3 regions of the Acerihabitans sp. TG2 genome follow, and region 2 is predicted to be linked to each of the others. Evidence: riboswitches for the same ligand, from Rfam matches in the RefSeq annotation. Region 2 holds a riboswitch; each other region holds the start of a gene.
The links. A riboswitch is a leader RNA that binds a small molecule or an ion and turns the genes downstream of it on or off. The one in region 2 is predicted to bind thiamine pyrophosphate.

Region 1 (2,266 bases), on a different contig from region 2:
AGAAAAGCATACCCTACTGAATGAAGCTGCACTGGATGACTTTTGCCATAAACTGGTGGATTATCTATCCGCAGGCCATTTTCATATTTACGATCGCATCGTACAAAACGCTGACGATAACAGTGATACAAAACGCGTCATCAGCACCCAGCTCTATCCGGCGCTACAGGCAAACACCATGTTGATTATGGCATTTTATGATAGCCAGTTGGAAACGGCTATTGATCATGATAATTACCTGGAGTTTCAGACGGCGCTTTCCGGAGTAGGTGAGGCATTGGCCAACCGCTTTGCGCTAGAAGATAAACTGATCCAACAGGCGCTGGAGTACAAAGCGGAATATTTAGCCGGCATGTCGGCGGCAAACGATGCCAAACCATCGCGCACTGCGTGATAGAACGTCAGCCACGTTGGTTGAATTGCAGTAGAATGAGTGTTGTAACCGGTGATATTTAAGCCGGGATACCCTAAAGATTTCGAGTTGCAGGCAGGCGGCTAGCAAATGAACCCCGATGAGCTTACTCAGGTAAGTGATTCGGGTGAATGCGCGCTGCCAACGCACCTGCAGCTTGAAAGATGACGGGTAATACCCTAAAGATTTCGAGTTGCAGGCAGGCGGCTAGCAAATGAACCCCGATGAGCTTACTCCGGTAAGTGATTCGGGTGAATGCGCGCTGCCAACGCACCTGCAGCTTGAAAGATGACGGGTATGTTTATCTTGTCGGAGTGCCTAGCGCGTAAATTACGCCAGGCTGAGACCGTTAATTCGGGATCCGCGGAACCTGATCGGGTTAATACCTGCGAAGGGAACAAGAGTAATCCACTGCCGGTGGTCCACTGTATTTCGGTCGGTTTACCTGCATATTTTTATTACTCCCGTAGCGCTCCAGACAAGCAATTTTCCCTTATATTGATTGAAAGGAATTGCTATGTCTTCATCTAATACCCCTCCATCACGCCGCGAACAGCGTGCATTAGCCCTGGATTTTATCAATCGTCTGCAAGGCGAGGTTTTCCCCAATTCACGCCGTATCTACCTGCAGGGCTCCCGCACCGATATCCAGGTGCCGATGCGTGAAATTCAGCTTAGTCCCAGCCTTATCGGCGCACACCACGCTACCCAACGTTACGAAGAAAATGAGGCGATACCGGTATACGATACTGCCGGCCCTTATGGTGATCCCGAAGTGGACATTGATGTGCGTGTTGGGCTACGCCGCCTGCGTTCCCAATGGATAGAACAACGACAAGACAGTGAAATACTGGGTGGTTTAAGTTCGCGTTACAGCGGGGAACGTCGCGCGGACGACGGGCTGGACGAAGTCCGCTTCACGCCCAATCATACCCCGCGGCGTGCTAAGCCGGGTCGCTGCGTGACACAAATGCATTACGCTCGTGCTGGTATCATCACGCCTGAAATGGAATTTATTGCTTTGCGGGAAAATATGGGCCGCGAGCGAATTCGTGGCGACGTATTGTTGCAACAACATGCTGGTCAACGTTTTGGCGCCCATTTACCGGATAATATCACGCCGGAATTTGTCCGGCGGGAAGTGGCCGAGGGACGAGCCATCATTCCGGCCAATATTAATCATCCCGAATCGGAACCGATGATCATCGGCCGTAACTTCCTGGTCAAGGTTAACGCCAATATTGGCAACTCGGCGGTGAGTTCATCCATCGAGGAGGAGGTGGAGAAATTGGTGTGGTCGACGCGCTGGGGCGCGGATACCGTGATGGACCTTTCCACCGGCCGTTATATCCATGAGACCCGCGAGTGGATCCTGCGCAACAGTCCGGTGCCGATTGGCACAGTGCCAATCTATCAGGCGCTGGAAAAGGTCAACGGTGTCGCGGAAAACCTGGATTGGGAATGCTTTCGCGACACCCTGCTCGAACAAGCAGAACAGGGAGTGGATTATTTTACCATCCACGCTGGCGTGCTGCTGCGCTACGTCCCTATGACTGCCAAGCGCCTAACCGGTATCGTATCGCGCGGGGGGTCGATAATGGCGAAATGGTGTTTATCTCACCATCAGGAGAGCTTCCTGTATGAACACTTTCGGGATATCTGTGAAATTTGCGCAGCCTATGACGTAGCGTTATCACTGGGTGATGGCTTGCGTCCCGGTTCCATACAGGACGCCAACGACGAAGCGCAGTTTGCCGAGCTTTACACGCTGGGCGAACTGACCAAAATCGCCTGGGAGTATGACGTGCAGGTGATGATTGAAGGCCCCGGCCATGTCCCTATGCACATGATCCG
Region 2 (2,266 bases):
ACCTATGGTGAGGTGGCCACTATTCTGGCAATACGCGAAGGTACGGTAAAATTTCATATCAGAAATATCATCGAAAAACTCGGTGTCACCAATGCAAAACATGCCATTACCCGTGCAATGGAACTGAAATTATTTAGTTAATACCCCGTTTATAATTACCGCCAAGCCAATATCAAATATAGGGTTATTCTGTTGCTGGTCGTGTTTTAGTCAATCTTTGTTGGACGATTATTCAGGATATTCTCTGTGGTTTAATCAGGGTTTAGTATGATGTGGGTCTGCGTGTAAAATTTAGTGCTATTCTACTCTATAGATTAAACGATATTGAGTAAGGCAGTTATGTATAAATTTATTTTGTGCTGTTTATTATTGCCTCTATCATGGCCCGTATTTTCTGCTCAGCCTAATTATAATGAAATTATAGAAGAGATAATAAATAACAAAGTTGTTAAATGCAGCGGTGAACCGGCATGGAAAATAACGTTGTTGTTTAATAATGACCATTGGATGGCGGGTCGACTTGACGCCTTGGCTCAGGCAGGTTTTACCCGACCGGGTGGTGAGGCTTCACGCTGGCTGCTCACACCTACTGGCATGCCCGGCGCGCAGGTAACATTCGACGACTGCGTTGGCCGAATGCTCATTCATCCCTGACACACCGGTTATTGACCTTTTGCGCGGCTGACCGGATAATCGTTTTACATGACTCGGGGTGTCCGCCGCAGCGCGTAGGACTGAGATTTTACCCGTATTACCTGATCTGGATAATGCCAGCGTAGGGAAGTCGCGGTCTCTCTCTACCGGGTCCGTGTTCCCACCGTTGGCTGGGAGCAATATGACCATTCTACCGATTGAATTACCTGGCTTAACTGCGCTCACCTCTCTCGAAGCGCTGCGTCAGCGCGCGCCATTGGTTCATTGCTTGACCAATGATGTGGTCCAGGAATTTACCGCCAATACCCTTCTGGCCCTCGGCGCCGCACCGGCGATGGTGATTGAACCACGCGAGGCTGCGCAGTTCAGCACTATGGCGGATGCTGTGCTAATCAATATAGGTACGCTGAGCCACAGGCGCGCCGAGGCGATGATGGCTGCCATACTCGGCGCCAATCAGGCTGGCGTTCCTTGGGTACTGGACCCAGTGGCGGTGGGGGCGTTGGATTATCGCACAGCGTTCGCTGTGTCTATTTTATCGTTGAAACCCGCCGCCATTCGCGCGAATGCGTCCGAAATTCTGGCTCTGGCCGGTGAGCCTAGCCTGGGCCGTGGCGTGGATAGTGCCGATGATTCGTTTCGCGCGTTGCCGGCCGCTGAACGGCTGGCCAGAGAGTATGGCACGCTGGTGGCCATCACCGGCCGGGTGGATTTTATCACCGACGGTGCGCGGGTATGGTCCGTGGACGATGGCGATCCGTTGATGACCCGGGTTACCGGCACCGGCTGCGCATTATCGGCGGTGGTAGCGGCTTTTTGCGCCCTGCCGGGAGATCGGCTGCAGCATGTGGCGGCAGCCTGTCGGGTTATGGCCCGCGCCGGTCGCTTAACCGCCTCGGCGTCGTCGGGGCCCGGTAGCTTTGCGGTGGGCTTTCTTGACCACTTATACGCCATGAGCCGCGAGGATTTACAATGAAACGCCAGATCAACCTACTCAGTATTGCCGGTACTGATCCCAGTGGCGGGGCGGGCATTCAGGCGGATATAAAGACCTTCTCGGCCCTAGGCGGTTATGCTACGTCGGTTATCACCGCCCTGGTGGCGCAAAATACCTGCGGCGTCCAGGCCATTTACCCCATCCCCCCGGCGTTTGTGAGCGAGCAGATGGATTCTGTACTGAGCGACGTGCGTATTGACAGCGCTAAGATTGGCATGCTGGGTCAGGCGGATATTGTGCGGGTCGTTGCGGAAAAACTGCGGCAGTACCCCATTCCATACGTGGTACTGGATACCGTCATGGTGGCGAAAAGCGGGGACTTTTTATTGGCACCGGACGCTATTGGCGCGGTGCGTGAACTGCTATTGCCGCTCGCGTCCATTATTACCCCCAATCTGCATGAAGCGGCAGCACTGTTGGGTTGCCGTCTGGCCACCGACGAGCGGGAAATGTGCGAGCAAGGGCGGGCGTTACTTGCGTTGGGTTGCCGGGCGGTGGTGATGAAAGGGGGCCACTTGGATGGGGAACATAGCCCAGATTGGTTGATCACCGCCACAGACGCGGTCCGGGTCGATGCTATCCGGGTCAATACTCACCACACCCATGGCACGGGAT
Region 3 (2,266 bases), on a different contig from region 2:
AACCAGCACTGGCAATACTAATGTCATGGCGCAAAAACGCAGTAGTAGCCGCCGGCCGGGAAATCGCCGGCGAAACAGCGCCCGGGCCAGCAATAGCGCAGGCATAACCGATAGTAGCGCTGATAACAGCGCTTGCCAAAAAGTAAAACGGAGTACATGCCACAAATAACTGTCGGACCACCACAACCGCCAATGCTGCGCCGGGGCATTAAGCCATAACGCACCGACGGCGGCGAGGGCGATAGCGGTTAAGACTAATGCGGCCAGCAACCCAGGCCATAACCAGCGTGCAATCATTGGCTTACTGAACGTAACCACTCCTGGGTCCAGGCGGCGCGGTGTGCCGCCACATCGTCGGGACTGAAGGTCAGGGTTTTGGCGGGTAAGGCGTCAAATCCGGCGGGAAGCGTGGTTTTAATCACCGGATACATCCAATTTCCTGTGGGAATAGTCTGCTGAAAGGCCGGTGAAACGATAAAATGCATAAACTGTTGCGCCAGCTCGGGGTGTTTGCTGGCGGCCAACTGACCAGCGACCTCAACCTGCAGGTATTGTCCTTCGCTAAAGGCAGCGGCCGCATAGTTGTCTTTTTTCTCCTCAACGATGTGGTATGCCGGCGAGGTGGTATAGCTCAGGACCATATCCGCTTCTCCTTTGAGAAACAGACCGTAAGCTTCACTCCATCCTTTAGGTACCGTGACGGTTTTTTTCGCTAATCGCTGCCATGCCTGTGCTGCATCATCGCCATAGACTTTTTTCACCCATAACATCAAGCCCAAACCGGGCGTGCTGGTCCGCGGATCCTCATAAATAATTTTAAGCGGTACCGGGCCGTCTATTAGATCATGCAGACTTTTCGGCGGGTTTTTCAGGCGATTTTTATCGTAAACGAAGGCAAAATAACCGTAGTCAAACGGCAGAAAGGTGGCATTGTGCCAGCCATCCGGCAGGTTTAATCCGGTGGTATCTACGTGATGCTCGACGAATAAATGCGTATCTTGGGCGGCTTTAAGTAAATTATTATCTAACCCCAGCACTACATCGGCATCGCTGTTTTTGCCTTCGATGCGCAAGCGATTTAACAACGCCACACCGTCTTCCTGCACGACATATTTCAGCTCGCAGCCACATTGTTTTTCGAACGCGGTTTTTACCGCCGGTCCGGGGCCCCACTCCGATGCGAAGGAATCATAGGTTAGTACCGTAAGGACAGGTTTAGCCAGCGCCGGAGCGGCGGCCAGCAGTAACAGACAAGGAAACCATTTTTTTAACACTTTGCGCTCCTGAAAAAAAAGGTGGCAAAGGTTTTTGAGGCGATGAGGCACACTCTCAAATCCCTTCGCCGGTATTAACCGGATCAGGTTCGACGGGTTTACTCTCAGCGATCATCTGGCGTCGTACCGTGCAAGATGTTTCGCACCCCGTTGAGAACAGAAGCAATTGTAATGGTTTTATGTTTGGCTTGCCAACAATACCCGGCTTATTGCGTCTTTCGGGGGTACGAACCCGGCGGATTTAACATCAAACCATGCCAAGGTGTTCATGCCACCATTAAGTGGATGGCAGCGTTATTCTCTTGGAGTATGTTGCATCAGCTGAAGGATATCGCTGTGGGGGGTAACATAGTGGTGACAATAAATCACCGTAATAAACAGCATCAGTGATGTGAAGCAAAAACCAGGATGTGGCCATAGTTGTAAACGTAATGCTGAGTTTTGGTCTCTTCCACCCGCCAGTGGCGTGAGCTGACCGCTTTTTTGCTGCAATGGTGTGGTGCAACATGATCGGTATTGGCTTATGCGGCAGGTTCTGTCAGGGCATCAAGCTCTGCGCTGCTCAAACCGGTGGTCAGTTCAATGGTTGCACGCTCCAGACCTATCGCCAGCATATTACGGGCGATGTTTCTACACCCTGCACTGAGTCCTTCTTGGCGGCCTTCTTGCAGTCCTATCTTGTGTCCTTTTTGTTCCAGTTGTTCTGCAATGGTCATCATTTCCTCCTTGTAATGGGGTGTTTTTTTTCCCAGATTACGGAAAAAAGCGTCCGAGTCAAGGGTATTTGCCTCCTGCGCCAGATAGTGCAGCAGGCATATCATCTGCTCTTTACTGGGCTGGGTTAATTCAAGCAGAAAGGCGATATCGCGCAAGCGGAGGTTAATATCCCGCTCGCGGATGTGTTTTTGCACATATTCGAGCAATGCCACTTTGCGGTGGGTTTTGATCTCCGCGTCAGGGACCACGGTGATGTCCACCAGAGGGAACGCCTG

Region 1: it holds a riboswitch for thiamine pyrophosphate, as region 2 does, so the genes downstream of both, thiC (phosphomethylpyrimidine synthase ThiC) here and thiM (hydroxyethylthiazole kinase) in region 2, are expected to answer to the same signal.
Region 3: it holds a riboswitch for thiamine pyrophosphate, as region 2 does, so the genes downstream of both, thiB (thiamine ABC transporter substrate binding subunit) here and thiM (hydroxyethylthiazole kinase) in region 2, are expected to answer to the same signal.

The regions. Positions count from the first base shown of each region.
Region 1 covers NZ_JAYGJO010000041.1:15,945-18,210, reverse strand. The annotation lists gene rsd (sigma D regulator) at 1-394, shown strand, start outside; TPP riboswitch at 713-826, shown strand; gene thiC (phosphomethylpyrimidine synthase ThiC) at 930-2,266, shown strand, end outside.
Region 2 covers NZ_JAYGJO010000001.1:11,116-13,381, forward strand. The annotation lists gene SJI19_RS00065 (LuxR family transcriptional regulator) at 1-141, shown strand, start outside; gene SJI19_RS00070 (hypothetical protein) at 484-654, shown strand; TPP riboswitch at 699-799, shown strand; gene thiM (hydroxyethylthiazole kinase) at 836-1,630, shown strand; gene thiD (bifunctional hydroxymethylpyrimidine kinase/phosphomethylpyrimidine kinase) at 1,627-2,266, shown strand, end outside.
Region 3 covers NZ_JAYGJO010000028.1:60,328-62,593, forward strand. The annotation lists gene thiP (thiamine/thiamine pyrophosphate ABC transporter permease ThiP) at 1-297, opposite strand, end outside; gene thiB (thiamine ABC transporter substrate binding subunit) at 294-1,274, opposite strand; TPP riboswitch at 1,317-1,434, opposite strand; gene SJI19_RS20230 (Rpn family recombination-promoting nuclease/putative transposase) at 1,796-2,266, opposite strand, start outside.